2 linked regions of the Methylosinus trichosporium OB3b genome follow. The protein of the gene in region 2 interacts with the protein of the main gene of each other region in a pairwise test. Links are inferred from orthologs where the notes say so. Each region holds a gene or a part of one and is shown on either strand. Other genes may lie near its edges. The genes, in order: CQW49_RS17825 and def.

Region 1 (15,564 bases), 300 kb from region 2 along the record:
GCGAGCTGATCGCGCGCCACCTGGATCTTGTATTTGACGTCGGCGACATATTCCGACTTGGGGAATTTCTCGACCAGCTGATTGAAGATGACGAGCGCCTTCTGCGCCGTCTCCTGGTCCTGCATCACGCCAGGCACTTGATTGTAATAGGACATGCCGGCGAGATAGTACATATAGGGCGTCTCGGGCGAGGTCGGGTAGAGCCCGATATAACGCTGCGCCGAGGCGACCGCATCATCGTAGCTCGGCTTGGAATATTGAGCGAAAGTCTGCATCAGCAGGCCTTTGCGCGCCCAATGCGAGAAGGGATATTGCTTCTCGAGCTCGCCGAACTTCTTCGCCGCGGTCTCGTAGTCCTTCGCCTCGAGCTTGGCGAGGGCCTGATTATAGATATCCTCTGCCGGAATGTCGGGCAGCAGCTCGGTCTTGTATTTCTCACCCGAGAACAGGCCGAAGCCGTTGGAAATGCTGTCCATGATATCGGCGCGGGCCGGCGCGGCGGCGAGCAGCGCCGCAAGGGCGATGGCGAAACGGCTTGACGGTCGTGAAATCATCGGCATGTCATCTGCCTCATCGGCATTCGCAGGGCTCGCATTTTTGTAAACCATATCGGCGCGCGGCGCCACTCGGCCCGCCGACGCAAGATGACGAGCCGCATCGGGCGAGATTATGGCCGATGCGCGGCGGCTCGATCGGTAATCTTCCGTCAGGCCATCTCCTCCCGCACCCGCTGGCGCGCGCGCTCGGGCACGAGATCCCAGCGGGTGCGAAAGATCGTGTCGCAGAGGCCGGGACTGCCGAAGCCGTCGGAAAAGCTCACATTGCCGCGCGTGTGGTGATTGCCATGCGCGATGCTGGAGGTGAGATGGTCGAGCACGGCGTTCAGCCGCCGGCGCCAGCCGCTCGCCGCCGGATCGCGGAAGGCGACGCCGAAATCATAGCCCGAATGCTCATAGAGTCCGCCGAAGGCGCCGAGGCAGGGCACGACGAGATGGAACAACATGTTCGAGCCGCCGCCGCCGACCAGAACGAGAGGCAGGAGATAAGGCAGGGTGATCTCGAGGAAGAAGTCGGGCGCCGATTGATAGCAGGCGCTGATCGCCTTGCTGGCGCCGGTCGTGTGATGGAGCGTGTGGCCGAGCGGGCGCATCAGCGCCGGATGATGCATCAGCCGATGCGAGGCGTATTGCACGATATCATGGCCGACGCCCATGGCGGCGAGCAGCAGCGCCGCCCCGGCGAGCGAAAGCTCGGACGAGCCGACGAAGGCGAGGCCGAAATATTGCGTCGCCAGCATGGCCGGCAGCAATATCGCCGTCTGATTGAGCAGCACGCGCGGCAGCAGCCGCCGATAGCTCAGGCGATCGAGATCGCGCGTCTTGAAGCGCGCGAGCCGACGCGTCCGATCGCACCATTCGAACGCCAGTCCGACGCCGTGAAAGGCGATCATATGGACGAGCCAGGCGAGCAAGGACAGCGGCAGGGCGACAGCGAGCGGATCGAAGGACATGAAGGCGAGTTCCTGGCGGGAGCCGAAACGACGCGTGCGCCGCAAAGCGCGCCGAGCGACTGAACTCATCAGTTCATAGCCGAGTTCTGGGCCATTTTGAAGGCCTCTGTGACGCGCGCATTGTCGCGCGCGCCCAACGGCTTGCGCGTGGCGGGCCGGCGGGCCCGTCGACCACGGAGCGCCGCGCCCTAGATGCGACGGAGCGGCCGCCTCTCGAGCCGTCTCCCGGAGCCAAGGTCATGCCGGCGCGCGGATTCTCGCTGTTCTCGTCGCTCCGCCACGCCGCCTGGCGCGCCGATCTCGCCGCCGGCGTCACCCTCGCCGCCATCGCCATTCCCGAGCAGATGGCGACGGCGCGGCTCGCCGGCTTTCCGCCGCAGATCGGCTTCTTCGCCTTTCTCGCCGGCTCGCTCGCCTTCGCCGCCTTCGGCGCCAATCGCTTTTTGTCGTCGGGCGCCGATTCGACCATCGCGCCGATCTTCGCCGGCGCCCTCGCTCTGCTGGCCGCTCGCGGCTCGCCGCAATTTCTGGCGCTCGCCTCCTTCCTCGCTCTCCTCGTCGGGGCGATCCTCGTCATCGGCTTTCTGCTGCGCGCCGGCTGGATCGCCGATCTCCTCTCGGTTCCGGTGACGACGGGATTTCTCGCCGGCATAGCGATCCATATTCTGATCTCGCAGCTGCCGGCGCTGCTCGGCCTGCCGAGCGTCGAAGGCAATGAGTTCTATCGGGTGAAGGAAATGGCGAGGCATTGGCGCGAGGTCGATCCGGCGACTCTCGCCATCGGGCTCGGCGCGCTCGCGACCATCGCCCTCGGCGAGAAGATCGCCCCGCGCCTGCCGGCGGCGCTGCTCGCGCTCGCCGGCGCGAGCCTCGCCGTGCGCTTTTTCGATCTCGAGCGGCGCGGCGTCGCCGTGCTCGGCGCGGTGTCGACCGACGTGCCCCATCCGCGCTTTCCCGAGATCGCGGCGGCGGATATTCCGCATCTCGTCGGCCTCGCCATCATCATCGCCATGGTGATCATGGTGCAGACGGCGGCGACCTCGCGCTCCTTTCCCAATGAGGAAGGGCGCGCGCCCGATGTCGATCGCGATTATCTCGGCGTCGGCGCCGGCTGCCTCGCCGCCGGCCTCGTCGGCGCCTTCGCCGTCGACGCCTCGCCGCCGCGAACGGCGATCGTCGCCGCGACCGGCGGGCGCTCTCAGCTCTCCTCCATCGTCGCCGCGCTCGTTATCGGCGCGCTGCTCCTCTTCGGCGCCGCGCTGCTCGCCCATGTGCCGGAAGCGGCGCTCGCCGGCGTGCTGCTATTCATCGCCGCGCGCATCTTCCGCCTGCATGTGATGCGCGACATCGCCCGCAAGACGCGCGCCGAGCTGGCGCTGGTGGCGCTGACCATGGCCGCGGTGGTGGCGCTGCCGGTGCAGACCGGCGTGTCGCTCGCCATTCTCCTGTCGCTGCTGCATGGCGTGTGGACGACGACGCGCACGCGGCTCATCGGGCTCGAACGCGTGCCCGGCACATCCATCTGGTGGCCCTGCGGCGGCGACGGAGCCGGCGAGCGGCTCGCGGGCGTGCTGGTCGCCGGCTTCCAGGCGCCGCTCTCCTTCCTCAACGCCTATGGTTTTCAACGCGAGCTGCGCGAGGCCATCGAAGCGAGCGCGCCGCGCCCGAAGCTCGTCGTGCTTGAGGCGAGCAATATCGTCGAGATCGATTACACCGCGGCGGGCGTGCTCGCGCGGACGATCATGGATTGCCGCGCCGCGGGCGCGGAGGTCGCGATCGCCCGGCTCGAATCGGTGCGCGCGAAAGACGCGCTGCAGCGATTCGGCGTGATGAAGACTCTCGGCGAAGGAAGGCTGTTCCGCAGCGTCGACGAGGCGACGCGGACACTGGCGCCGGAGGCGGACGTCATCGACCCCTGATGGCGATGACGCGTCGGCTCATGTCAAAGCCTCACGAATTCGTCGGCTCGCCTTGGCCAAGCTCGGACTTCGGCCGGAGGCCCGTTCCGCCGACCAACTCGTTCGAATGAACTCACATAATCTCGAATTATAGCCGAATCCCTGCGACGCCGCGGCGCCTTTCATCGGCAAAAGATCATCGCGCAAGTCCCTCGGCGCGGAGCGAGCGAGGCGCAAGAGATATTGCTTGGGATCTTGCAGAGATTCGGGCTCTGCATCAATCTTCTGCGGGGAAATGTGAAGGAACATCCCCATTCCTTCTCTGTCCGCCAACAGCCATGCTTCGACCTCACGAACCGCCACACGAAAAACGAGATTCGGCGGACGAACTTTCGCGCCGAACCAGTCGCGCATCAGCGCAGGCGGACAGGACGCCGCATCCAGGTCGGTGAGAACGACGACCGGCGCTCTCCTCGCCGTTTCGCAAAACTTATCGATGCTTCGGCGAAGATAGCCATAGCCGTTCTTGCGAACGGCCCGAACGCCTGCTTCGCTTCCCCCGGCCTCGATGACGAGCCGACAGACCACGGCCTCGCTCAACTCGTCTTCCGTCGCGACGAGCAGCATCGGCTCAGCTCAACGCCATCTTATGCAAATCTTCTGGGTGCGCTTTCGGTAGCAGAATCTCGGCGGGCGAATGCCCTTCTCGCATCAGAACGAGTTCGTCGTCCGAGGGCGGTTGAACGATCGTTCCCTCTTGAACGCGCTGGAGACGGAGAACGCCTCTTCCATCGATGCTCTTGTTATCGAGCAGCGCCTGACTATGCGTGCTGATGATGATCTGTCTTTGTCGCTTCTTCGTCGAGCGGCGAACCTGCTCGATCAGACGCGGAAGGTTGCGAACGATCTCCTCGTCGAGAGAAAGCTCGGGCTCTTCCAGCAACAATAAGCCATCTCCTTCCATGAGAAGCCAGAACAGCGCTATCAGCCGGAGCGTTCCATCCGAGAACTGGTCCTCCCGCTGCCACCCCGCACCGGGGCGATGATGCGCATATTTGGCCTCTAAATGAGGACGTCCGGTGATCTCGTCGCGGACGAATTTCAATTCCTCGAACTGAGGAACGGCCACCGACAGCGCCTTTTGGATGCGCGACAGCCGGGAGCTTCTGACTTTTGAACTCGATTTGGCGACCCGCTCGAGAAAGGCCTGACCGAACGGATCGCTTTCGACGGTCTGCCCGCCGATCGCGCTTCCGAACTTGACCAGTTGCGGAACGAGATGCAGATAAGCGATCTCGCTGAATTGATCGGCGAGTTCTCTGAATTCGGAGTTTGTCTGAATTTGCTCTAAAGAGGTTTGCGTCAGCCGCTCCCGATCGAGAAGGTCGTTCTCGTCGGGTCGTCGAAGCGGGCAGCTCTCTTTACCATCGACGAATTTGTATACTTCTTCAGCGGCAATGATCGGCCGCTTAGCGCCGCTGCTTTCAGATTTGAGCGCGAGAACATACCTCCAGAGAGGCGTCGGATCATCGAATTTTTCAGAAAGATGAACCTCTATCACGACCTCTGGCTTGCTGCGCGCGTGCAAGCAACGCAGCTTCTTCAGCCCCCCGCGATCGGCTATGGCTTTCTGGATGCCGCCGCCCTGAGCCTTGGCGATATCTCTCAGGAAACGGAACACGTCGAGCAGGTTGGATTTCCCGGTCGCATTTGCGCCGAGCACATAGGTCACGTCCAAGAGCCTCGCTTCTGCGTGCTGGAAGTTCTTCCAATTCTGAAGCTTGACTCGAGAAATCAGCATGACCTATGCGCCCGCCCGATATCTTTATGCGTGTCTCTCGCTTTAGACGCCAGCCACGAAAAACCAGAAGCCCCTTCACGCAGCCTTCTGCTTCGGCGCGATCAGCTTCCGGTTCATCAGCACCTCGGCGATCTGCACCGCGTTCAGCGCCGCTCCCTTGCGCAGATTGTCGGAGACGCACCACAGGACGAGGCCGTTCTCGACAGTCGGATCGTCCCTGATGCGCGAGACATAGGTCGCGTCCTCGCCCGCCGCCTCGTGCGGCGTGATGTAGCCGCCGGGCTCGTGCTTGTCGATGACGAGCACGCCCGGCGCCTCGCGCAGAATATTGCGCGCCTCGTCGGGCGACAGCGGATTCTCGAACTCGATGTTCACCGCCTCGCTGTGGCCGATGAACACCGGCACGCGCACGCAAGTGGCGACGAGCTTGATCTTGGGATCCAGGATCTTCTTCGTCTCGGCCACCATCTTCCATTCTTCCTTGGTGAAGCCGTCCTCCATGAAGACGTCGATCTGCGGAATGAGGTTGAAGGCGATGCGCTTGGGAAACTTCTTCGATTCGAGCGGATCGGAGACGAAGATGGAGCGCGTCTGGGCGAACAGCTCGTCCATGCCCTCCTTGCCGGCGCCGGAGACCGATTGATAGGTGGAGACGACGACGCGCTTGATCTTCGCCGCGTCATGCAGCGGCTTCAGCGTGACGACGAGCTGCGCGGTCGAGCAATTGGGATTGGCGATGATGTGCTTCTTGGTGAAGCCGGCGGCCGCGTCGGCGTTCACCTCCGGCACCACCAGCGGCACGTCCGGGTCCATGCGCCAAGCCGAGCTGTTGTCGATGACGACGCAGCTCTGCGCGCCGATGCGCGGCGACCATTCGCGCGACACGTCGCCGCCCGCGGACATGAGGCAGATGTCCGTGTCGGAGAAGTCATAGGTGTCGAGATGACGGCATTTGAGCGTCTTGTCGCCGAAGGACACCTCCGTCCCGATCGAGCGGGACGAGGCGAGCGCGACCACTTCCGAGACCGGAAAGCGGCGCTCCGCCAGAATGTCGAGCATCTCGCGGCCCACATTGCCTGTGGCGCCCACGACGGCGACCTTGAAACCCATGGGACGTTCTCCTCGTGCCCCGCCACGACGGCGGCGCGGCGAAGCGAGCCTGAAGGCTCGCGGTCCAGTTCCCGCCCCTCGGACCGCGGGCCTTCAGGCTCGCTGACCGCGCAACCTGTCGACTGTCGGGTTATGGCCGCGACCGGTCGGAATGTCGAGCCCCGACGTCAGCGCTTGCGCAGCACGCAGCCCTCGTTGCAGGTGTCGCGGAACACGCCGACCTCGAAGATCGCCGGCAGGTCGGCCTCGAGGTCGCGCCAGATAAAGACGCAGAGATTCTCGAGCGTCGGCTTGCCGAGACCGTCGAGCTCGTTGAGGAAGGAATGGTCGAGCGTCTCGCGCAGCAGCGCGAGGCGGCGGCCGAGCTTGCCGAGGTCCATCACCCAGTCCTCGCCCTCGACCCGCGGCCCGCGCAAGGTCACCCGCACGCGGAACGAATGTCCGTGCAGATTGCGGTAGATTCCGCCGGTCGGGTGCTCCGGGTCGCACAGAGCGTGCGCCGCCTCGAAGCAGAACTCCCGATAGACTTCGAACTCGAGTGTCATCTCACCCCGATCGTCTTGTGCGTCTGCAGCGAGAACCGCCAGCGCGGATGCGCGAGGCAATAATCGACCGCCGCCCTCGTATTCTGCGCCGCCTCCGGCCCATCCATGGGCTGGAGCAGGAAATGGTCGAAGGCCAATCCCTCGAACAGCTCCGGCTCGGCGCCCGGCTGCGGATAGACGAGCTTCAGCTCGTCGCCGGAACTCTGAACCAGCGGCGCCCCGGCCTTGGGGCTGACGCAAATCCAGTCGATCTCGCTCGGCGCGGCGCGCGTCCCATTGGTCTCGATCGCGATCTCGAAGCCCGCATCATGGAGAGCGTCGACGAGCGCCGCGTCGATTTGCAGCATGGGCTCGCCGCCGGTCAAGACAACGAAACGCCGCTCGCGCTCCCCTCCCCAGAGGCCGGCAAGATGCGCGGCCAGCGCCGCGGCGGTCTCGAACCTACCGCCGCCCTCGCCGTTGGTCCCGACGAAATCCGTGTCGCAGAAGCGGCAGACGGCCTCGGCCCGGTCGATCTCGCGACCACTCCAGAGATTGCAGCCGGCAAAACGGCAGAAGACGGCGGCCCGCCCGACGTGGCGGCCCTCCCCCTGCAGCGTCTTGAATGCCTCCTTGACCGCATAGGCCATGATGTCGGGTCCGGCTCCGGCGATGCGGCCTGATTAGGGCCTCGCGCCGGCCGGGTCCAGCGCGGCTGTCCTCGACGTTCTCGCCGGTGGGGCGGTGAGCCTCGGAGCGAGCGATCGATATCCCGCTTTCAAACGGCGAAGCCCCACCTCAACAAGGAAGGGTCTCGGTCACATGCCCTATGATCAATAAACCGGCTGCTGATATCTGCGCCGGATATTTTCCAAGCTTATCAATCATATTCTTGATTGATTCTACGTCCTGCTCAAGCTTTCCGTCTGGAACGCCCGGATTGCCCCTCTTGTATTTGGCTATACGGGGGATGAGCATCCATTCGATCGACCGCAGAGGTATCGGGCCGAAACACGCAAAAGTGTCGACCCAAGGCCGCGGCGGGTATAGAGCCATCGGGAAATAAACTCTTTGTTCTTCTGAAACGTCGATAAATTTCACGAGGCAATATTCGAGCCGCCGCTCGGGTTCGTTCAATATTGAAAGCAGCTTTCGCCATTTCGTGTCCGACATGAGCGAAGCGTGCGCGCGCGCCCGAATCACGCGACCGACGCGCTGAAGCTCCTCGCGCCCATGTGTGGCCATGCTGCACCTTCCGAAAGCATCGGGTCCCGTCGGCTAAAAGATAGCAGGACTGCTTTGCTTTGAAAACAATCGTTTCAACATCGACGTGTCGCTCGATCTGCCCGAAGCGGCCAGCTCCTCGGCGCAACCGGCGAACGAGAACGGTGGGGCCGAAAGCTTCGTCCTCGGCAGTCGCGACGAGGCGCGGGACTGCTGCGGCGCGCCGCCTCTATCTACCCGTTCCTCGGCCGGTCGTCTTTGTCGATGCCGGGCTCCGGAGGGCGCGGGCGCGGGTCGAGACTGCGGATATAGGAGACGATGTCGTCGATCTCGCGCCGCGACAAATGCATGTCGGGCATTTTCGGATGTGGATCGACGAGGAAATTGGCCAGCGCCTTGGCGTCCTCGCGGCGATGGGCGATGTCGGCGAAGCTCGGCGCGTCGGCCATGGCCCGCTTCTGCCCGTCGGTCACCAGATGGCAGGAGGCGCACCAGCGCTGAGCGATCCGCTTGCCATGGGCGGCGTCGCCGGCCGCGAGGGCCGGAAGGGCGGCGATGATCACGGCCGCTGCGGCGGCGATCGCGAATTTTTGTGGCGCCATTGGCTCTGTCCTCCCCTGTGGCGACGCCGGACGCCGCCTATCGATTCGGCATCAGAACATGATTTATCGCGCGAGAGAATGCGGCCGAGGCGCGCGAGGGACGCGCCGCAAGTCATCTCCACGAGGGGCGCGCGGCGATTTGTTCGCCCGCGGGCGCTTGACGAGCCTCGCCGCAAAATGCTCAAGGTGCGCTCGAGTGGCGTCCGCGGGCGCCTCGCAAGCTCGACCTAGCAGGAGATCGACATGACGACGGAAATCGTGATCGTTTCCGCGGCGCGTACCGCCGTTGGATCGTTCAACGGGGCGTTCGGCGCGACGCCGGCCCATGAGCTCGGAGCCGTCGCGGTGAAGGCCGCCATCGAGCGTGCGGGGCTCGCGCCCGCCGACATCGATGAGGTCATTCTCGGCCAGGTGCTGGGCGCCGCGCAAGGCCAGAATCCGGCGCGCCAAGCGGCCATCAAGGCCGGCGTGCCGCAGGAGAAGACCGCTTTCGGCATCAATCAGGTGTGCGGCTCGGGCCTGCGCGCCGTGGCGCTCGCCGCCCAGCAGATTCAGGCCGGCGACGCGAGCGTGATCGTCGCTGGCGGCCAGGAGAGCATGTCGCTGTCGCAGCACTCCGCGCATATGCGCGCCGGCACCAAGATGGGCGACGTCAAATTCGTCGACACGATGATCGTCGACGGCCTGACCGACGCCTTCAACAATTACCACATGGGCATCACCGCGGAGAATGTCGCGGCCAAGTGGCAGATCAGCCGCGCCGAGCAGGACGCTTTCGCCGTCGCCTCGCAGAACAAGGCGGAAGCCGCCCAGAAGGCGGGAAAATTCAAGGACGAGATCGTCCCCTTCACCGTCTCGACCCGCAAGGGCGACGTGATCGTCGACCAGGACGAATATATCAAGCATGGCGTGACGCTCGAGGGCGTCGCCAAGCTGAAGCCGGCTTTCACCAAGGAGGGCACGGTGACGGCGGCCAACGCCTCGGGCCTCAACGACGGCGCCGCGGCGCTGGTCGTGATGTCGGCCGCGGAAGCGGCGCGGCGCGGCCTCACCCCCCTCGCCCGCATCGCCTCCTGGGCGACCGCCGGCGTCGATCCGTCGGTGATGGGCTCCGGCCCGATCCCGGCCTCGCGCAAGGCGCTCGAGAAGGCGGGCTGGAAGATCGGCGATCTCGATCTCGTCGAGGCCAATGAGGCCTTCGCCGCGCAGGCGCTGGCCGTGAACAAGGACCTCGGCTGGGATCCGGCGATCGTCAACGTCAATGGCGGCGCCATCGCCATCGGCCATCCGATCGGCGCCTCGGGCGCGCGCGTCCTGACGACGCTGCTCTATGAGCTCGCGCGTCGCGGCGGCAAGCGCGGCCTCGCCACGCTGTGCATCGGCGGCGGCATGGGCGTCGCGCTGACGATCGAGCGCTAGAGCGCTTTCCGATCGAACGGCATCGTTCGATCGACCAGAATTCGCTCAAACGAAAAATGCCAGAGCGTGATGCGATCCAATCGGATCGGATCACGCTCTAGATATCGGACCGCGAGCCTTCGAGGCTCGCGGTCCGGCTTTTTGACATTCGATGAAGGAGGACGAGGTGGGCAGAACAGCGGTTGTGACGGGCGGAACGCGCGGCATCGGCGAGGCGATTTCCAAGGCGCTGAAGGCGGCAGGCTATAATGTCGCCGCGACCTATGCGGGCAATGACGAGGCGGCGAACAAGTTCAAGGACGCGACGGGCATTCCCGTCTATAAGTTCGACGTGTCGGACTATGACGCCTGCGCCGCCGCTCTCGCCGCCATCGAGACGGACCTCGGCCCCGTCGACGTTCTGGTCAACAACGCCGGCATCACCAAGGATCGCCTGTTCCACAAGATGGAGCTGGCGCAGTGGCGCGCGGTGATCGACACCAATCTGAACTCGCTGTTCAACGTCACGCGCCCGGTCATCAACGGCATGCGCGACCGCGGCTTCGGCCGCATCATCGTGATCTCGTCGATCAACGGCCAGAAGGGCCAGGCCGGCCAAACCAATTATTCCGCCTCCAAGGCCGGCGACATCGGCTTCGTCAAGGCGCTGGCGCAGGAGAGCGCGGCGAAGGGCATCACCGTCAACGCCATCGCGCCCGGCTATATCGCCACCGAGATGGTGAAGGCGGTGCCGCAGGAAGTGCTCGACAAGCACATCATCCCGCATATCGCCGTCGGCCGCCTCGGCGAGCCGGAGGAGATCGCCCGCGCCGTGGTGTTCCTCGCCTCCGACGAGGCCGGCTTCATCACCGGCTCGACGCTGACGATCAACGGCGGCCAGTATCTGACCTGATCCACAGGGTGGATTTGCTTCTCGAGAAGCGAGCCTGAAGGCTCGCTCTTCCGAGGCTTCGAAATGGAGGACGCAGCCCTGGAGCGGGGCGCGTCCCCTCACTCCGCCTCGGCATAGGCCGCGTCGCCATGCTCGCCGGCGAGCGGCAAGGTGAAGCTCAAGATCGCGCCGCCGCCGGGGTTGGACTCGGCCCAGAGCCGGCCGTAATGCGCCTCGACAATGGCGCGCGAGACCGCGAGGCCGACCCCGAGACCGTGGGTCTTGGTGGTGACGAAGGGCTCGAACAAGAGACTGGTGATCTCCTCCGAGAGTCCCGCGCCGGTGTCGGCGATATCGGTGCGGATCATGCCGCCCTCGAGCCGCGTCGAGATGACGAGCTCGCGCCGCTCGGCGCGCTGCATCGCCTCGACGGCGTTGCGCTCGAGATTGATCAGCACCTGCCGCATCTGCGCGCGATCGACGATGACGCGATCATTGGCGGCCGCGAGCGCGATCGTGACCGCGACCTTCGCCGTCGTCTCATCGGCGCCGGCGACGCCGCTGGTTTCCTCTATGATCCGATGCAGGCTCTGCAGCGTCTTGTCCGGCTCCGCGGCGGCGACAACGCCGCGCAATTCGCCGATGATCTGCGCCGACCGCATGACCTGGGCGACCGCGCGCTCCAAAATTCGCTCCAGATCGACCGCCACCCCCTCGCCGCGCCGGACGCGCTGCAGAAGCCTTCGCGCCGTGCCGAGATAAGCGGCGATCGCGGACAGCGGCTGATTGACCTCATGGGCGACGCCGGCCGCCACCTGCGCCATCAGATCGAAGCGATCGACACGCAATTTATGCATCTGCGCTTCGGCGCGGCGGCGCTCGGTGAGGTCGCGCAGGAAGCCGATGAAGAGGCGGCCGCCTTCGAACGGCGCCTCGGTGATCGTCAGCTCCAGCGGAAAGGCCGAGCCGTCCTTTCTCCGCCCGACGAGCCCCCCCACCTCCGGCTCCGCGTCCCTGGCGGCCGGCCAATCGGCGAGAAAGCTCCCCGGCTCCAGCGCCTGCGGCACGAAGAGGCCGAACGGACGGCCGATCGCCTCGCCCGGCTCATAGGCGAACATGCGCAGAGCCGCGGAGTTCACCGACAGGATGACGCCGCTCTCGTCCAGAGTGACGATGCCGTCGACGGCGCTCTCGACCAGCGCCCGCAGATGCGCCTGACTGGCCATCGCCTCGCGCTCGCAACGCTTGCGCTCGCTCACGTCGCGCATGGTGCGGGCGAAGCCGCGCAGCCGTCCGCGGTCGTCGCGCAGCGGCGAGACCTGCATCTCGACCGGGAAGGAGGTCCCGTCCTTGCGCAGACATTCGCTCTCGCCCTTGTAGCCGCCATGCGCGACCGCCGAATCGAGCTCCTGCGCCGCCGCGCCGCGCCGATCCTCGGGATAGAAGACCGCGACGTCGCGGCCGACGATCTCCGCCGCCGTCCAGCCGCATATGCGCTCGGCGCCGAGATTCCAGCTGGCGACGCGCCCCTCGGGATCGAGAGTGAACAAGGCCGTGTCGGGCGCGCCTTGCGCCATGAGACGGAAATATTCCTCGCTCTCGCGCTGCGCCTGCCGCGCGCGATGGGCGGCGACATTCTCGATGACCTCCCATTGGCCGTTGCGGCGCATCAGCGCGAAATCATGACGTGCGATGACGTCCAATACTTCCGATGCGCCGCAGCAGGACAAAGGATAGGAGCATAGCGACAGAATTCGTCTCGAGGAGACCAGAGAACCGAGCCGCGTTTCATATTTCGCTATATGCGGCCATTCCTCGGCGCCGAACTCGAAGGCGTTGCCGGCGACGCGCAGCCCCGCGAAGCCGCGAACGGACGCTTCCTCCAGCTTGTTTTCCAGCACGCGCAACGCATGCGCGCCGTCGAGCCGGCCTTCATGGAGATAGACCGCCTCGAAGGGCGCGATTTCGATGAGGCCGGCGGCGCGTCCTTTGCGCAATTGCGGCGAGAGACGTCCCAGAGCCGCCCGAGCCTGCTCGACGCTGACCGGCGGCGCGACCGCCCACAGGCATAGCTCCTGAGCCGCGACGCCGGCGGCGAAATAAGGCGCGACGATCTCCAGGAGCTCGTCCGCATTGCGATAGAACTGGCAAAAATGCGAGCCCCAGGCCAGCTCGCCGACGCACTCGATTCCAGAGACGCGGAGCGGCTCGTCTATTCCGATCGACCCGTCGAAGCACAATTGCGTTTCGGAATGCATACGCTCTGTTCCGGAATAAACGGCACGCGCAGACAATCGGCGGCGCGACGGCGAACGCCGTCGACGCCGCCATGTCGCCGCATCGACTTTGCCAAAATGATACAGCGCTGAGACGCCTCTCAGCCCGGATCAAGAAGCGAGCCAGAAACTCGCCGTTTCTAACCGGGACAGGCTTCCGCGGTCAGCGATCCGCAGCGGCTCCTCGCGCGGCGACGACCTCGCGCGCCTGCCGCCCCACCACCTCGGCGAGATGATCGAAGGCGGCCTCGAAACTGCCGGCGCCGGAGGTGGCCGAGCGCAGCTCGATGATGAGGTCGCCGATCTCCGCCTCGGGGATCAGCGCCTCGATCTCGTCCCAGCCGTCCCAGCCGGAACGCGCGCGAAATCCGAGTATTTGCCCACGCCGCGCGGTCACGAGGGAGGCGGCGCGCGACATGGCGTCGCTCGGCGTGCGCATCACCACGGCGAGCAGGGGCTCGAGCAGCAGCGGCTCCGCCTTGCCGAGCGCCTCGGTCATTCCGATGCGGGCGGCGATGCGGAACGCCATGTCGGAGGAATCGACGCTGTGATAGGAGCCGTCGACCAGAACCGCCTCGACATCGACGACCGGAAAGCCGAGTGGGCCGTGGACCAGCGCGTCGCGGCAGCCGGCCTCGACCGATGAGTAGTATTGTTTTGGCACAACTCCGCCATGGACCCGCTCGACGAAGCCGAAGCCCTCGCCGCGCCCGCGCGGACCGACTTCGAGCACGACGTCGCCGAACTGGCCATGGCCGCCCGACTGCTTCTTGTGCCGGCCGCGCACGCTCACCGCGCGGCGGATCGTCTCCCGGTAGCCGACGGCCGGCGGATGCGTCGCGACAGTGACGCCGTAACGGGAGGCGAGCCGCTCCAGCGCAACGCGAATATGCATCTCGCCCTGGCCCAGCAGCTTCATCTCGCCGAGCTGCTGATCGTGAACGAAGACGAGCGACGGGTCCTCGTCGATCAGCTTGGCGAGCGCGGCGGTGAGCCGCATCTCGTCCTTTCGATCCTTCACCGCGAGCGCCAGCGCATAGACCGGAGCCGGCGTCTCGATCTTCGCCGGAGCGGGCGCCGGGCCATGCGTCTCGGCGCTCAGAATATCGCCGATCGCGGCATGCTCGAGCCGGCCGAAGGCGAGCGTGTCGCCGGCCTCGGCCACGGACTGCTTCGTCGCGGCGCCGCCGATCAGCGAGGCGAGGCCGGAGATCTTGTCCTCGACGCCCGAGGCGCCGACGACCGGCTGGCCGTCGTGAAAGCTTCCGCGCAGCACGCGCGCCAGCGACAGCTTGCCGCCATGCGGCGTATGGACGGCGCGGATCACCTGCGCCAGCGCCGGACCCGCGTCGGCGACGCCGAGCCGCGCCCGCGTCGCGCCGATCCCCGGCGCCTCGTGACGCAGCGCCTTCATGAGCCGCGTGACGCCGGCGCCGCGCTCGGCCGCGCCGACGAACACCGGCGCGACATGGCCGCCTCGCAATTCCTTGGCGAGATCGTCGAACACCTGATCGCGCGGCGGCTCGATATCGGTGATCAGTTCCTCCATCAGCGCGTCGTCGTAATCGGCGAGCCGCTCCAGCATGGAATAGCGCGCCTCCTTCTCGAGGACGGTCTCGCCGGGCGGAATGTCGATCACCTCGGAAGGCGCATGCTCGCGATAGACATAGGCGCGCTCCAGAGCGAGATCGATGAAGCCGACCGCAATGCCGTTGTTCCAAATCGGGATTTGCCGCAGCAGCAAAGGCGTTCGCGAGACCGACTGCAGGAACGAGAGCGTCTCGCGCAGATTGCCGGCGGCGGCGTCGATCTTGTTGAGGAAGATGAAATGCGGAACGCCGGCGTCCTCGACCGCGCGCAGCACGAGCTGAAGCGCCGGCAGCTTGCGCGGATCGGCCTCGGCGACCACGATGGCGGCGTCGGCGACAGGCAGGAGCTGACGCTGCTCATGGGCGAATTCGACCGAGCCGGGGCAATCGACGAACACATAGCGGTCGCCGAGATAATCGACGCCGCCGACATTGCTCTCGACGCTCATCGCATGGGCGCGCGCCTCGGGCGAGGAATCGCCGACGCTGGTCCCGTCGCGCACGAAGCCCTGGCGCGCGATCGCGCCGCATCGCGCCAGCAGGCACTCGAACAGGCTCGTCTTGCCGCTCTGAAAGGGGCCCACCAGCGCGACCAGACGCGCGCCTGCGGCTCTCGTCTCGCCGGACGTTTTCGTCTCACTCATGACCCGCTCCCGTTGCCGGCGCCGGCGAGTGGAAACCTTGTCGGCTCCGTGACCGCGATGCTCCCACCAAGCCGAGCGGCGCGCAACCATGAAAGC
Region 2 (15,486 bases):
TTGACCGCGGGCCTTCAGGCTCCCGTCAATTTCGGTGAAGCAATCCACTAAACCCGAGGCGCCCTCATCCGACCTCGCTTCGCGAGGCCACCTTCTCCCGCAAGCGGGAGAAGGAAGCGCGCTCGATCTTTCCGCCTTTTATTGTACCAGCTTGGGCTGGCTCGGGCGCGGCGCCTCGTTCTCTTGCAGAATGCCGAGGCGGCGCGCCACTTCCGTATAGGCCTCGACGAGGCCGCCCATGTCGCGGCGGAAGCGGTCCTTGTCCAGCTTGTCGTTGGACTTGATGTCCCACAGCCGGCAAGAATCGGGAGAAATCTCGTCGGCGACGACGATGCGCATCATGTCGCCTTCCCAGAGTCGTCCGCATTCCATTTTGAAGTCGACGAGGCGAATGCCGACGCCGAGGAAGAGGCCGGAGAGGAAGTCGTTGACGCGAATGGCCAGCGCCATGATGTCGTCGATCTCCTGCGGAGTCGCCCAGCCGAAGGCGGTGATATGCTCCTCGGAGACCATCGGATCGTCGAGCGCGTCGTTCTTGTAATAGAACTCGATGATGGAGCGCGGCAGCTGCGTGCCTTCCTCCATGCCGAGGCGCTTCGACAGCGAGCCGGCGGCGACATTGCGCACCACCACCTCGAGCGGAACGATCTCGACCTCACGAATCAGCTGCTCGCGCATATTGAGCCGGCGGATGAAATGCGTCGGCACGCCGATGTCGTTGAGATGCTGGAAGATGAATTCCGAGATGCGGTTGTTGAGCACGCCCTTCCCGTCGATCACCTCGTGCTTCTTGGCGTTGAAGGCGGTGGCGTCGTCCTTGAAGTGCTGGATCAAGGTTCCGGGCTCGGGCCCCTCATAGAGGACCTTGGCCTTGCCCTCGTAAATGCGGCGACGGCGGTTCATGGGGATCAACCGGGGCTTGAGAAAGTCCATCTGTCGGGCCGTGGCTCCCTCGGTTCGGCTCTCGGCGGCGTCGCCGGCCCGCCTTGCGGCGGTAGGACGTCGACCCGGAGCGGCGTTCGCAGCGGCCGCGGATGGAACGGGGTCCTATCCCTTTCCGGCGGCGGTTACAACCCGCGACGGGAGTCTAGCCGAATCGGCGAGCGGTTACAACTTGACTGAATTTTTATCAATCGGGGTGAACGTCATTAGCATTCCACCCTAAATCCGAATATAGGGCGCATGCCTCGCGAGCGCTTCTCGCGAGGCGGCCGAAACAGTCGAGGTCCAGATGAGCACGTTCGATAAGCGTGAGGAATCCTTCGAGAAGCGCTTCGTTCACGAGCAGGAGCTGCAATTCCGCGCCGAGGCCCGGCGCAACAAGCTGTTCGGCTTGTGGGCGGCCGAGCAGCTCGGCAAGAGCGCCGCCGAGGCCGAGAGCTACGCCGCGGCGCTCGTCGCCGCAGAGGCCTCTGCCGATGCGACGGAGCTGGTCTTCGCCAAGGTGAAGGCCGATTTCGAGGCGGCGGGCGTCGCGCAGTCGGACCATCAGATTCGCCGCACGCTCGACGAATTGCTGGAGACCGCCAAAGCCGAGATCAAAGCCGGCTGACGCATTCACGACATTCGAGAGAGGCCGACGCCGGCCTCTCTCTTCCAGCTCCCCCTGCTCAATGCCCCGCTTCGCGCTCATCATCGAATATGACGGCGGCCCGTTCGTCGGCTGGCAGCGCCAGGAGAATGGCGTCTCGATCCAGCAGCGGCTCGAGGAGGCGGTCGCGGCGCTCGAGAGCGGCGCGCGGCGCGTCGTGCATGGAGCGGGCCGCACCGACGCCGGCGTGCATGCGCTCGGACAGGTCGCCCATGTCGATCTGACGCGCGACTGGCGCGCCGACCGGCTGCGCGACGCGATCAACGCCCATCTGCGTCCCGACCCGATCGCCGTGCTGGAGGCGCGCGGCGTCGCCGAGGGCTTCGAGGCGCGTTTTTCGGCGGTGCGCCGTCACTATCGCTACATCATCGACAATCGCCGCGCGCCTTTGACGCTGCAGCGCGGCCGCATGTGGCATGTGAAGCGCCCGCTCGACGCCGCGGCGATGCATGCGGCGGCGCAGCTTCTGGTCGGCCGCCACGACTTCACGACCTTCCGCTCGACCGAATGCCAGGCCGAATCGCCGATCCGCACGCTGGAGCGGCTCGACGTGCGCCGCGAGGGCTCGCTGATCGAGATCACGACCTCGGCGCGGTCCTTTCTGCACAATCAGGTGCGCTCGCTGGCCGGCTCGCTGGAGCATGTCGGCTCCGGCCGCTGGAGCGCCGCCGATCTTCGCGCGGCGCTCGAGGCGCGAGAGCGCGCCCGCTGCGGCCAGGTCGCCCCGCCGCATGGGCTCTATCTCGTCGCCGTCGATTATTGAGCAGGCGCCCCGCTCACTCGATGCCGGCCTCGCGATTGCGGGCGTTGACGGCCTTGCGCAGCTGGTCGTTGATCGCGACCGGATCGGTCGGCGAAGGCTTGGCCATCAACAGCGCGCCACGCACCACCGAGGCCTCCTCGGCCGTCAGCACGACGGGCCCGGCCATGAAGGCGGCGTTGGGGAGCGTATGCAGAATGGCGCGCTTGTTGGGATGATCCTTGACCTCGACGACGCCCTCGGCGACCGGCTGGCCGTCGATGCAGACGAAAGGACCAATGACCTCGACCTTGCGGCCGTCGGAGGTCTCACGGATGAACGTCTTTTCCATCGATTTTTCTGCTCATGCTGGTGAGTTCGGAAGGCCGGTCCTCGGCCGAGCAGAACGAAGCAATCAGCGTGCCGCATAGCCGTCCCGCGAGCCCGAGCCGGACTCGCGGGATGCAATGAGGTCATCGCAGCTTCACCGTCAGATCCGTGCCGACGGCGCCGGTCTCGACGCTCGGCGGCTGATCGGAGACGATCAGCGAGCCGCCGAGCCACAGGCGCTCGGCGATGCGGTCGCGGACGTCCTGCGCGATCTCGATGCGGTCCAGCGCCTCGGCGGGACTCGACGCCGGGCCGCGCGATATTGAGCGCTCCTCGACCAGCCCCTTCTTGCGGCGCTCGCTGCGCGCCTCGGCGTAGCGCGCCGGCAACGAGACCACCGACCATTTCAGATCCTTGCCGCCATTCTCCGTCGCCGTGGCGATGAAGAGATGCGAGCCCAGCGCCATCTCCGGGTCGCGAATCGTCGCCGGCGCCTCGAACAGCGGCGTCAGCCCCTGGCGCACATAGACCTTGCGGTCCTTCTTGCTGACCAGAACCGAGATCGGCGTGGTGCGCAGCCGCGCATCCTTTTCCGCCTTGCTGGCGGCGGCGACGGCGAGGGTCGCCTCCTTCGAGCGCCGCACGGCGTCCGAGAATTCGGCGGCTCGGGCGGCCGAGGCGGCCTTGGCGGCGTCGAGCTGCGTCGTCGCCTCGGCGAGCGCGGCCTCGGCGGAGGTCTTGGCCACCGCCGCCGCCTCCTTGGCGGCCTCGGCCTTGCCGTCGCTCACCGGCGCTGTTTCGGGCGTCGCCGAGGCGACCGCCGGCCGCTCGGCGGCGGTGCGCGCCGTCTCGAAGCTCTTGGCCGCCGCTTCCGCCTTGCTCTTGGCGCTCGCCTGCGCCGCTTCGGCCGCGCGCAGATCCGCCGCGGCGCGCGCGACATTCTGGCGGGCGCCGGCGATGGCGGCGTCGGCGTCCTTGGCCGCCTGCGCGGCCGCGGCCGTGTCGGCGGCGGCCTTCACGATCAGCCTGTCGGCGAATTTACGCGGATCGAGCAGCTTCGGCTCGCTCGCGTCGCTCACGGTCGCGCCGTCGGTCGCGGGTTCCGCCGCGGCCTCGATCTGCATCTTCGGCGAGGGCAGCGAAGGATGCGAAATTTCGGTCGGCGCCACCTCATGCGGCGAGATGACGACGCGCTCGCCGATGCGCGTCAGGCCCCAGAGCTTGGAGGCGAAGCCGCCCGGCAGACGAATGCAGCCATGCGAGGCCGGATGGCCGGGCACGACTCCGAGATGCATCGCCACCCCGGACCAGGTGATGCGCTGCATGAACGGCATGGGCGCGTTGGAATAGAGGTTGGAATGATGCATGCGCTCGCGGCCGATGATGGTGAACATCCCTTCGGGCGTCGGATGGCCGGGCATGCCGGTCGAGACCATGGAGCGCTCGACGAGGCCGTTGTGATTGTAGATGGAGATGCTCTGATTGCCGATCGAGATCACCGCGAACAGCGGACGATCCGGACTGGGCGCCTCGACGCGCTTCTCGCGCGCCGCAGGCTTGGCGCGCCGGCGCGCCTTGCGCGCGGGCGGCGCCTCGGCGGCGGGAGGCTCTGGCTGGAGCGCCACATCCTCGCCGAACGCCAGCGCCGGCCCCGGCTCGAGCCAGAGAGCGGACGCGGCGAACGCCGCAGCGAAACCAGAAACAACGCAGGCGACCCCGCGGCGACGCGCCACAGCACAAACTCTCGACATGATCCGAAGTCTCCCAAACCCAGACTTTCGGCTTAACGCTCGAACCCGCCCCGCCGCAGGCGCGATCGATCGAGGCTTCGCACGACTTGGTTAAGGATTCGCAACCGGGTTGCGCTCGAGACGCGGCTTCGTGGCGCGAGCGGCGGCGGCGTGGAGCCATGAACTCGAACATGAACTTGACAATAGCCGAGCGGCGAGTCTTCATAGTGGAGGTCAAGCTGGTCGGCGACGCTCTACTCTGAAAAACTTTTTTTGCATTTAGCGCGCAGTTTCAGCAGCAAATTTCGGAGGCCAGTTATATGAAAAAAAGGATTTCACGATTCGAGCTTCTTGTCGCGATCGTTTTCGGCGCCTTGATGTCTGGGCTCGGCTTTCCCGGCGACAGTCACACGCGCAGCTCCTTGTGGTCGATCCCGGTGATTGGGTCCGCGTATGCGGAGACTGTCGGTGGTGAAGACCTTGGTGTGGAATGCGACAGCCCCCCCTGCCGTGTCGCGGCCGGCGCGCGTCCGACCACGGCGCTCACGAGCTTCATCGAGGATAGTTCTGAGACCACCTACATCGACGGTCGGATCAATTACGCAACCGGCAACTCGTTTTGGACAGAAACCGATTATACGACGGCCGGAAATTTCCCAATCGTGCTCGCCCGCTACTACAACAGCCAGCGCGACCCTTTCAGTCAGATGCCATCATTCGGAGACACATGGAGTTCTTCCTACAGTCGCTCGATAACCCTCACAAAAGACATACGCAATTGGGTCGAATACCACACCGCTCTCGTGACGCGCGACGACGGACGAATCTTAAAATTCAAGAGGACCGTCTGGGTTACCGGCCCCGAGCCGTGGTCTGCGCCGGCCAACTCCAGCTACCGGCTGGAGGGCGGTGGTGGCGGTGAGGAATACAGACTAATCACCGATAAAGATGAAACCGAAATATATAACACATCTGGACAGCTTATCTCTGTCACTGATCGCACAGGCGTCAAGATTGCGATCGGATATGACGGCTTGCAGCGTCTTTCGACAGTTAGCGACGTCTTCGGTCGTACGCTGACATTCACATATAACGGAGCGTCATTCCAAATTTCGGAGGCTCGGACGCCGGACGGGGGCGTCTACAGATACGAAATTGACTGGACTAACTTCCAACTGAAAATGGTTCAGTTTCCGGATCAGTCAAAGCGATACTACCAATATGACCGCTCTTTGCTGGCAGACGTATTGGACGAGAACGGCTCTAATTATGCGCATTTTTCTTATGACCAGCTTGGACACGCTGTTTCTACGGAGAGCGGAGACGGAGCAGGAAAGTACAGCCTGGATTACAGCGGCCTGCCATCGAACTCTGTCACGGTCACGACGCCGCTCGGCGCCGTGAAAAATTTCAACTTCGTGAAAATCGACGACTTGGCGAAGACGCTCGAAGTACGACGGCGTATTTGCGCCACTTGCCCCACAGTGCTGAGCGACGCGAGAACTTATGATGACCACGGTAATCTGACCAGCTACACTGACTTCAACGGCAATCGGACGACGATCGCCTACGATGGGGCCCGTCATCTGCCCACTTCCAAAACGGTCGCCGCCGGAACGGCGGTCTCGCGCACGATCACGACGGAATGGCGCACCGATTTCCGCCTACCGGCGAAAATATCCGACTATCAGCGTGAAACCACCTTCACCTACGACGCCAAGGGAAATCTGCTCACCGAGACGGTCGCTTCTGGGTCTTCATCGAGCACACGCTCCTACACCTACAACACATTCGGCCAAGTACTCACCGCAACGGACCCACTGGGCCGAGTGACAAAATATGCCTATGACGCCATGGGCAATCTCACGAGCGAGACCAATCCCCGCGGCCATGTCACGGCGTATACGAGCTATGACGCCAATGGCAGACCGCTGACGATCCAAGACCCGAACGGCGTCGTCACGACGCTGACCTATAATTTCCGCGGCCAGATCACCTCGCGCGTCACCCTCGGGCAGACGACGACCTACACATACGACAAGGCCGGCCAGTTGATTAAGGTTCGGGAACCTTCGGGCGCCGGGCAGGACTTCGGCTATGACGGAGCGCACCGGCTCACCGACATGCGCGATAGAGCTGGCAACCACCGCATCTATACGCTCGATGCCGCTGGTGGTCGGATCAAAGAAGAGGTCTTCGATCCGAACGGCGCGCTCCTTCGGACGCACAGCCGCACCTACGACAGCTACGAGCGCCTGTCCGAAGACTTCGGCGCGGCGGGCCAAGCTTCGAAATCCTGGTATGACGCCAATGACCGCGTCATCAGCTCGAAAGACAAGAACGGCAATGTCACGAATTTCACCTATGACGAACAGAACCGGCTCACGGAGACCCGGTGGCCGGACGCGAGGAAGATCCGCAACGCCTATGACGCCAACGGCCGCCTCGCCAGCGTCACCGACCCGCGCGGTCTGGTGACGCGCTACGCGTATAATTTTCTCGACCTGCGGGAGAAAATCACCAGCCCCGACACGCATGTCACCACCAAGACCTATGACGCCGCCGGCAATGTGCTGACCTCGACCGACGCTCTCGGCCAGACGACGACTTACCTCTATGACCAGCTGGGCCGGGTGGTGAAAGCGACCTATGCCGACGGCTCCAAAGCGACCTATGTCTATGACCAGGGCGACTATGGGATCGGTCGCCTCACCTCCATGACCGATTCCACCGGAACGACCAGCTTCGCCTATGACGCCTTCGGCCATGTGGTGCAGAAGACCCAGACCATCGGCGCCGTCTCGTTCACGACGAAATGGTATTATCACGCGACCAACGGGCGCCTCATCGGCCACACCTATCCGTCTGGTTTCAAGCTTCTCTATTCCTACGACAGCATCGGGCGCGTCAGCGCCATCACCCTCCAGCAACCGGACGGGACGACGCGGTCGACGCTGATCGGCGCGATCTCCTACGGCCCCTTCGGGCTCGTCACATCTTGGGATCCGAATGTTTCCGGCGGCGGCTCCTATGTCCGCAAATTCGATCTCGACGGGCGCATCAAGACAATCACCTCCCCGACCGGCAACAGGCTGACCTATGCCTTTGACCCCGGCGGGCGCATCACGTCGATCTCGGAAAGCAACCTTGCGGTCAAGAGCTTCTCCTATGACGTCAACGACCGCCTGACCAGCTATGTCCGCGGCTCGAATTCGATCCTCTATGAGTATGACGCGACGGGCAACCGCACCTCGGCCGGGGACGCCGCCTATACGATCGTGCCGACCAGCAATCGTATGAGCGATGTGACGTACAGCTCGGGCACGACCCAATCCTTTGTCTGGGACCAGGTTGGCGGGCTGCGGAACCAGGCCGGCGTGTTCTCCTTGAGCTATGACGCGCGCAATCGCCTCGTTGCGGCCAAGGTCGGCGCGCTGACGACGAGCTATGGCGTCAATGATCTCGGCCAGCGCGTGACGAAGAACGGGGCCAGCGGACTGGTCGAATATGTCTACGACCTTTCCGGCCATATCATCGGGACCTATGACGCGAGCGGCGCGGCGACGGAGGAGATCGTCTGGCTCGGCGACCTGCCGGCGGCGACGCTGCAGGGCGGCGCGGTCTATTTCATCATGCCGGATCATCTCGGCGCGCCGCATGAGATCGTCAATGCGGCGAACGCCCGCGTGTGGTTCTGGGACCACGACCCGTTCGGCAATGGAACGCCGACGGCGGCCGCGGGCTTCTCGCACGACCTGCGCTTCCCGGGCCAGATCTACGATTCCGAGACGCGCCTGCACAATAACGGGTTCCGCGACTATTCCCCCGCCCTCGGCCGCTATGTCCAGAGCGACCCAATCGGGCTCGACGGCGGGATCAACACCTATGCCTATGCGAAGAACAACCCGCTCAACCTCACAGATCCGACCGGGAATAACCCTATTGCTGTTGGAATTCTGACATGTGCTCAAAGTTCTTTGTGCAGTGCTGCCGTAGCTGCGATCGGAACTTGGTGGGGAACGAGGACAATTGCAGTTTCTCAGGGAGATCGATATCTTTCTGCTCCCCCTCCTCCAAATGAGGGGGATTCGGCTCCGCATGGAGCGGCAGATCATAATAAGGCAATCGACGATAAAGTGGCGGAGATAAAGGCGGAAGGCGCGAGAGATATTCGTAAAAATCAGGCCCAAGTTGACGCGGAGGGAAACAAAGTCGGCAGCAATCGCCCGGATCTGCAGTGGACCGATTCACGAGCGCGACGGCATGTGCTGGAGGTTGGCCGCAACAATGCACGCCTTCAGAGGCAGAAGGATAGAATTTCATGCAACGACCCAAACTGCGACGTCACGACAAAATACATCGGTCAACCGAACAGATGAGTATCCTCACCGCATACGAGAACTTTACTTTCTCCATCATACCTTGCGATCTGCATGTGGCGCGCGAAATGATACGGAGACAGGGCGCTCAATGGGAAAACATATTTGAAATTGATGAGGATGTGCACCGGGATGTCAGAATTATATACGATTCACCGGACGGCCCAAAGCGATATCCTTCTATTAACGTTGGAATTTTGTTGAGTGAGGTGGATGGAAACGATGGAAAGAAAACATTATTTGTCAGCAGTGTGACAGACGGATATTCGTCGATGATATTCTGCATTTCAAAGCTTATTCCTGGAGCGCATTTTAAGTTTGATGTGTCTCGCCCCGATTTGTTATATCCAGGAAACGCGATCCGTGTCCTCGAGGATGGAAAAAATGTTCGCACAGTCTATAGCATGCGTGACGGAGAGCGTTGGGTCTTCTTCGAGAATGGTCATCCATTTCCGTTTGAAGAGACTGACTTGTACCTTGCTCGTCGAAAAAGGGATCGCCTTACCCCAGAGATCATTTCGACCTACCTCGAGCGGATCGGCTACGGTTCACTGAAGCGAGAGTTTTGGATCAACGCTACCGCACCGGCGCGCTTGTTGGCTATGAGCAGTTTTAGGTTTTGTCGCCCCGATGATAATATAAATACATGAAATAATTACGAATTATATATATTTCCTGACAAGCTGGCGGCGCAATGGTCGCTTCGCGCGCCGCATGAGATCGTCGATGCGGCGAACGCCCGAGTGTGGCTCTGGGACCATCACCCGTTCGCTCGCGATCTTGCCAATCTTTCCAGGCGTCTTATGCTCCAAGCCGTTTTTGTGAAGCCCTGGTCGGGGCGCCGGAGCGGCTCGATCGGCGGCTTCGTCGATACTTACGCATATTGACGGCGCTGTCGTCGTCGCGGCTCCGAAAGCCCGGGAGAGTCATTGCAATGCTGGATTTTTCACACACGAAAATCGATTTCCGTCGATCGATCTTCAGCTACGACAAGGTGCTGGCCGCGATCGATGTCCTTGTCGGCCCCGCTATTCGCAAGAGAGCCGTTCGCAACAGCGCCGCCCTCGCGAATGAGACGAAAAGAGGGGGCTATCTCGATATCGGCTGCGGAGCCAACGCCCTCCCCGATTTCTGCAATTTGGATTACAGATGGGCCCCCGGCGTCGACATCTGCTGGGATGTGACGCATGGGCTGCCGTTCCCCAATGAATTCTTCGCCGGCGTGTTCACGGAGCATATGCTCGAGCACCTCGCCTTCGCCGACGCCCTGGCGCTGCTGGCGGAAACCCGCCGGGTTCTGCGCGCCGGCGGGACATTGCGCGTCGTCGTTCCTGACGGCGAGCTGTATTTGTCGGAATACGCCAAGCACTTGGCCGGCGGCGCTTCCAGCATGCCCTATGCCGAATATGACGCCGCGAATTTTCCCTTCGTCACGCCGATCATCAGCGTCAATCGCATCTTCAGAGAGCACGGACACCAGTTCATCTGGGACCATGAGACTCTGCGGCTCGCTTTGCTCGGGGCCGGGTTCGCCAAGGTCGAAAAACGCGCCTTCGGCGAAGGCGCAGACCCGAAGCTGCTCTGCGACAGCCCGAGTCGCCGGCTCGAATCCCTCTATGTCGAGGCGAGCTGAAATTTCGCTCCCGCTCGCCCCTCGCGCCGAACCGGCGTAGACTGCGGCCGGACCGCGCGCCCTGCCCTCGCCGCATGTGGCGCGCTAGATGTCGCAGATCGCCGCCGCCGGCGGGACGGGCCATGGAGCAGGCGTCATGAACTTCGCCCGGAAACGAGACCCTTCGCGGCCCCAGGCCTCGCCGGCGCTGGAGCGCCTCGTGCGGCGCGCGCTCGCCGCGCTCGCGCTCGAGCGGGGCGCGCGCGTGGCGGCGGCGCTCCTCACCCTGCTGCTCTTCTTCCTCGCCCTCTCCTTCTCGGGCGTGTGGCGGGAGCTCGGCCCGAGCCTGCGCATGGCCGGCGTCGCCGCTTTCGTCGCCGCGGCCGCATGGGTCCTTTTGCGCGAGGCGCTGCGCGGCCCGCCGCGGCGCGCGCAGGCGATGGCGCGGCTGGACGCGGCTCCCGGCGCCGAGCATCGGCTCGCCTCCTCGCTCGAGGACAGTCTCGCCGGCGCGCACGACGCGCCGACGCGCGCGCTGTGGGATCTGCATCGCCGGCGGCTCGAGCACAAGCTCACATCGCTCGCCCCGCCCCGGCCCGAGCCCGGCCTGCCGCGCTTCGATCCGCTGGCGCTGCGCGCCGCCGCGCTCGTCGCCGCCATCGCCGCCGCTTTCGTCGCCGGGCCGGAGCGCATGCCGCGGCTCCTCGCCGCCTTCGACTGGGACTCGGCCGGCGCCGACGGCGGCGCGCGGATCGACGCCTGGCTCGACCCGCCCGCCTATACCGGCCGCTCGCCCGTCGTGCTGCCGCGCGGCGGCGCGCGCGTCGCCGCGCCAATCCATTCCACTCTGGTGGTGCGCAGCTTCGGCGGGCGCGGCGTCGCCGCGGCGGGCGCCGGCCTCACGCCGCTGCCGCAGCGGCCGGCGCGGCCGGGGGCGAGCGAGAGCGAGGAGACGTTCAAGCTCGACGGCGAGGCCACCCTGTCGCTGCGCGGCGGCGGCTCATTCGATCTCTCCGTCATCCCCGACCGTCCGCCGACCATCGCGCTCGTCGACCCGCCCCGCGGCTCGGCGCGCGGCTCGCTGACGCTCTCCTACCGCACCGACGATGATTATGGCGTCGCCGCCGCCGAGGCGACCGCGGCTCTGCCGCCCGCCGCCGGCCGGCCGCCGCGCTCGCTCTATCCGCCGCCGCGCCTGCCACTGGCTCTGCCGCCCTCCCCCGCCGGGCTCGGCGAGGCCAAGGCGACGGTCGACGTCTCCGATCACCCCTGGGCCGGCGCCCGCGTGCTGCTGAGCCTCGTCGCCCATGACGAGGGCGGCAATCAGGGCGTCTCGGAGCCGGTCGAGACGGTGCTGCCGCAGCGCCGCTTCACCCAGCCGCTGGCGCGCGCGCTCGCCGAGCAGCGGCGCAATATCGCGCTCGACCCGGACCACGCCTCGCGCGCCCTCGTGGCGCTCGACGCGCTGAAGCTGGGCGCCGCTTTGTTCGAAACGCCCTCCGCCATTTATCTCGGCGTCGACTCCGCCAAGAACCGGCTCGAGCGCGCCCGAGACGACGATGATCTGCGCGAGGCCGCCGATCTCTTATGGGCAATGGCGCTCAGCCTCGAGGAAGGCGACGCCGGCGAGGCCGAGCGCGAGCTGCGCGCGGCGCAGCAGGAACTGCGCGAGGCGCTCGCCCGCGGCGCCGGCGAGGAGGAGATCGCCCGCCTCACCGAGCAGCTGCGCAGCGCCATGCAGGCGTTTCTGAACAGCCTCGCGAAAAGCGACAAGCAGGCGCCGCCGCAGGCCATGGACCACGACGCGCAATCGCGCGCCATCGGCGAGGACGAGCTGCAATCCATGCTGAACGAGATCGAGAAGGCGGAGCGCGCCGGCGATCTCGCCGAGGCGCAAAGACTGCTCGACGAACTGCAGAACGTGCTCGAGAATCTGCAGCCGGCCCAGGCCGGCCGTCCCGATCCGCGCGCCCAGGCGATGGGTCATGCGCTCGACGAGATCGACAAGTTGACGCGCGAGCAGCAGCAATTGCGCGACGAGACGAGCCATGGCGCCGAGCAGAAGAGCGCCAAGGGCCGGCCCTCGGCCGAGGCCGAGACGCGCGGCCGGCAGCGCGCGCTGCGCGACCGGCTGGAGAAGGAGCAGGAGCGGTTGCGCCGGTCCGGCGAGCCGGCGCCGCAGGATTTCGCCGACGCCGAGCAGGCGATGAAAGAGGCGGAGCAGGCGCTGGGCGCGCCCGGCGAGGGCCGGGGCCGCGCCGTCGACGCGCAAGGCCGCGCGCTGCAGGCGCTACGGCGCGGCGCGGATCAGCTCGCCGAGCGGATGCAGGGCGAAGGCGAAGGCGAGGAGGGGCCGTCTCGCGGCCGCCGCGCCGGTCTCGGCCAAGGCGAGGACTCCGATCCGCTCGGCCGGCCGAGCGGGCGCCGACGCGCCCAGGATTCGCGCGCCCGGCTCGATCCGCTGGGCCTGCCGCCCGCCGTCCGCGCTCGCCGCGTGCAGGAAGAGCTGCGCCGCCGCCTCGGCCAGCCCGAGCGACCGGCCGACGAGCTCGACTATTTCGAGCGGCTGCTGAAACGATAAAGATCAGCCGATTCTCGACGCGCATTCCTTCTCCCACTCGTGGGACAAGGAAGCGCCCCTGCCACGAGCGCCCTCGAACTATGACAGCGCCTGACCCCGCGGCAGCGGGCGCCCGCGCAAAAACGCCTCGATCGGCATGGGGGCCTTGCCGCCGCGTTGAACCTCGACGAGGCGCAGCGCGCCCTCGCCGCAGGCGATGAGGCCGCGATCGTCCAGCGCTTCGCCGGGCGCGCCCTTCCCTTCCTCGATCTTCGTGCGCAGAACTTTCACGCGCTCGACGCCATGGCCGAGGTCGCTCTCGAAAAAGGCGCCGGGAAAGGGCGAGAGCCCGCGCACGAGATCGTGAAGGGCGCGCGCCGGGAGGCGCCAGTCGATCCGCCCCTCGTTCTTGTCGATCTTCTGCGCATAAGTGACGCCCTGATCCGGCTGCGGCGTGAAGACGAGCGCGCCGCGCTCGAGATCGCGCAGCGCCTCGGTCATCAGCTCGGCGCCGGCCATGGCGAGCGCGTCATGCAGTTCGCCGCAGCTCATATCCGGGCCGATGGGAACACGCGCGGTCGCCGCGACGGGGCCAGTGTCCAGCCCCGCCTCCATTTTCATCACCATCACGCCGCTCTCGGAATCGCCCGCCATCACGGCGCGCTGGATCGGCGCCGCGCCGCGCCAGCGCGGCAGCAGCGAGCCATGCAGATTGAGGCAGCCCAGACGCGGCGCGTCGAGCGCCGCCTGCGGCAGGATGAGCCCATAGGCCGCGACCACTGCGACATCTGCGTCATGGGCGGCGAAGAGGCGCAAGGTCTCCTCGCCGCGAAAATTCTTCGGCGTGAACACGGGAATCGACAGAGACTCGGCCAGCCGATGCACCGGCGAGGGCTTCAGCCCCATGCCGCGCCCGGCCGGCGCCGGCGCGCGCGTGTAGACGGCGACGACCTCGTGACCGTCGGCGACGATCTTCTCGAGCAGCGGCGCGGCGAAATCGGGCGTGCCCATGAAGACGACGCGCATGGCGTTGTTTACGCCTCGACTTTGTCCGCCACCGGCGGCTGCGCGCGCGCGGCGGCCTTGACGAATTTCTTGACGACGCGCTCGCGCTTCAGACGCGAGAGATGATCGATGAAGAGCCCGCCCTCGAGATGATCGATCTCATGCTGGAGCACAGTGGCGAGCAGGCCGTCCGCCTCGATCTCGCAGGTCGCGCCCTCGCGATCGAGGAAGCTGACGCGCACCCGCGCCGGCCTCTGGACCTCCTCGAAATAATCGGGAACGGAGAGGCACCCCTCCTGATAGACGCCGAGCTCCTCGGACGCCCAGACGATCTGCGGGTTGATGAACACCATCGGATTCTTCGGCTCGTCGCCGCGCGTCGCGTCGGCGACGAGGATGCGCTTGGCAACCGCGACCTGGATCGCCGCGAGGCCGACGCCCGGCGCGTCGTACATGGTCTCCAGCATATCGTCGAGAAGCTGCCGGATCTCCGCGTCGATCACGGCCACCGGCTCGGAGACGAGCCGCAGGCGCGGATCGGGCAGGGTGATGATGGGTCGAATGGCCATTGGTGCGCCTGGTCGCTTGCGGTCCTGCCGCCGAGATAGGATTGCGCCCGCGCTTCGTCAAATCGAGGCGCGGCGTTCGGCCGCGAGCATAGGCTGATTTCGCGGGCGATGGTAGCGGCAGGCGAGCGGGAGCCGAGCGGCGGCGGTATCTATTGACGACGAAAGTGAGCCTCATCACTGCGAGTGTAACGAAGCAATCCAGCGCCCGTGGGGCGGCATCTTTCGATATTTCGCGGCGGCTCGCTTCGTCGCGCTTAAACTGGACATCTCCTCACGCGCGCCAGCGCCGCCTTAGCCGGATGTTCGCCGTTGTCGCGCCGCGGGAAAACGCCTAACATGGCTGCGAGGGACGACGCGCGAACCATTTGTTCACCAACGCGAAAGGAGCGGATCGTCCGCCTGCCGAAAAGGAATGGACAGCCGCTCGATGCTAGCGACGCGCGCCCCCGCGAAGATCAATCTCACGCTTCATATCCTCGGCCGCCGCGCGGACGGCTATCACGAGCTCGAGAGCCTCGTCGCCTTTTCCGGCGGCGGCGACGCGTTGCGGCTCGCGCCCGGCCCCGAGCTTTCGCTCGCGGTCGACGGCCCGACCGCCGCCGCGGCTGGCGTCGGCGACGATAATCTGGTGCTGCGGGCGGCGCGGCGGCTCGCGGAGCGCGTCCCCGGCCTCACGCTCGGCGCTTTTCGGCTCACCAAATATCTGCCGGTCGCGGCCGGAATCGGCGGCGGCTCCTCGGACGCCGCCGCGGCGCTGCGCCTCCTCGCCGCCGCCAACGGCCTTTCCGCCGACGATCCGCGGCTGATGGAAGCGGCGCGCGCCACGGGATCGGACGTGCCGGTGTGCCTCACGCCGCGCGCGCGCTTCATGCGCGGCGCCGGCGAGGCGGTCGGCGCGGCGCTCTCTCTGCCGCCGCTGCCAGCGGTCCTGCTCAATCCCGGCGCGCCGGTGGCGACAGCCGCAGTGTTCA

Evidence for each region.
Region 1: the proteins of def (region 2) and CQW49_RS17825 interact in binary tests that used the Escherichia coli proteins (3 or more experiments, as listed by UniProt). The link is inferred for Methylosinus trichosporium OB3b from one-to-one orthologs.

What each region holds. Positions count from the first base shown.
Region 1 is NZ_CP023737.1:3,744,646-3,760,209, reverse strand. What follows is about bases 4,303-7,121. They hold CQW49_RS17825 (aspartate-semialdehyde dehydrogenase), read right to left. Parts: upstream 6,320-7,121; coding sequence 5,285-6,319; downstream 4,303-5,284. Other genes in these bases: queE (7-carboxy-7-deazaguanine synthase), read right to left, coding at 6,861-7,121; CQW49_RS17820 (6-pyruvoyl trahydropterin synthase family protein), read right to left, coding at 6,487-6,864; CQW49_RS17830 (AAA family ATPase), read right to left, coding at 4,303-5,140. In the rest of the region: CQW49_RS17850 (outer membrane protein assembly factor BamD), read right to left, coding at 1-560; CQW49_RS17845 (sterol desaturase family protein), read right to left, coding at 707-1,510; CQW49_RS17840 (SulP family inorganic anion transporter), read left to right, coding at 1,750-3,429; CQW49_RS17835 (DUF4276 family protein), read right to left, coding at 3,448-4,035; more of CQW49_RS17830, read right to left, coding at 4,040-4,302; more of queE, read right to left, coding at 7,122-7,493; CQW49_RS24750 (DUF6678 family protein), read right to left, coding at 7,642-8,088; CQW49_RS17810 (c-type cytochrome), read right to left, coding at 8,301-8,669; CQW49_RS17805 (acetyl-CoA C-acetyltransferase), read left to right, coding at 8,913-10,088; phbB (acetoacetyl-CoA reductase), read left to right, coding at 10,255-10,980; CQW49_RS17795 (PAS domain S-box protein), read right to left, coding at 11,079-13,217; CQW49_RS17790 (elongation factor G), read right to left, coding at 13,399-15,468.
Region 2 is NZ_CP023737.1:4,051,698-4,067,183, reverse strand. What follows is about bases 12,746-15,486. They hold def (peptide deformylase), read right to left. Parts: upstream 14,516-15,486; coding sequence 13,976-14,515; downstream 12,746-13,975. Other genes in these bases: CQW49_RS19185 (4-(cytidine 5'-diphospho)-2-C-methyl-D-erythritol kinase), read left to right, coding at 14,943-15,486; fmt (methionyl-tRNA formyltransferase), read right to left, coding at 13,041-13,967; CQW49_RS19200 (TIGR02302 family protein), read left to right, coding at 12,746-12,962. Outside these bases: purC (phosphoribosylaminoimidazolesuccinocarboxamide synthase), read right to left, coding at 139-933; CQW49_RS19230 (DUF1476 domain-containing protein), read left to right, coding at 1,232-1,552; tRNA pseudouridine(38-40) synthase TruA, read left to right, coding at 1,614-2,354; CQW49_RS19220 (hypothetical protein), read right to left, coding at 2,368-2,682; CQW49_RS19215 (L,D-transpeptidase), read right to left, coding at 2,804-4,411; CQW49_RS19210 (RHS repeat-associated core domain-containing protein), read left to right, coding at 4,711-8,769; CQW49_RS24785 (hypothetical protein), read left to right, coding at 8,712-9,419; CQW49_RS19205 (class I SAM-dependent methyltransferase), read left to right, coding at 9,704-10,402; more of CQW49_RS19200, read left to right, coding at 10,491-12,745. UniProt on the Escherichia coli protein: Removes the formyl group from the N-terminal Met of newly synthesized proteins. Requires at least a dipeptide for an efficient rate of reaction. N-terminal L-methionine is a prerequisite for activity but the enzyme has broad specificity at other positions.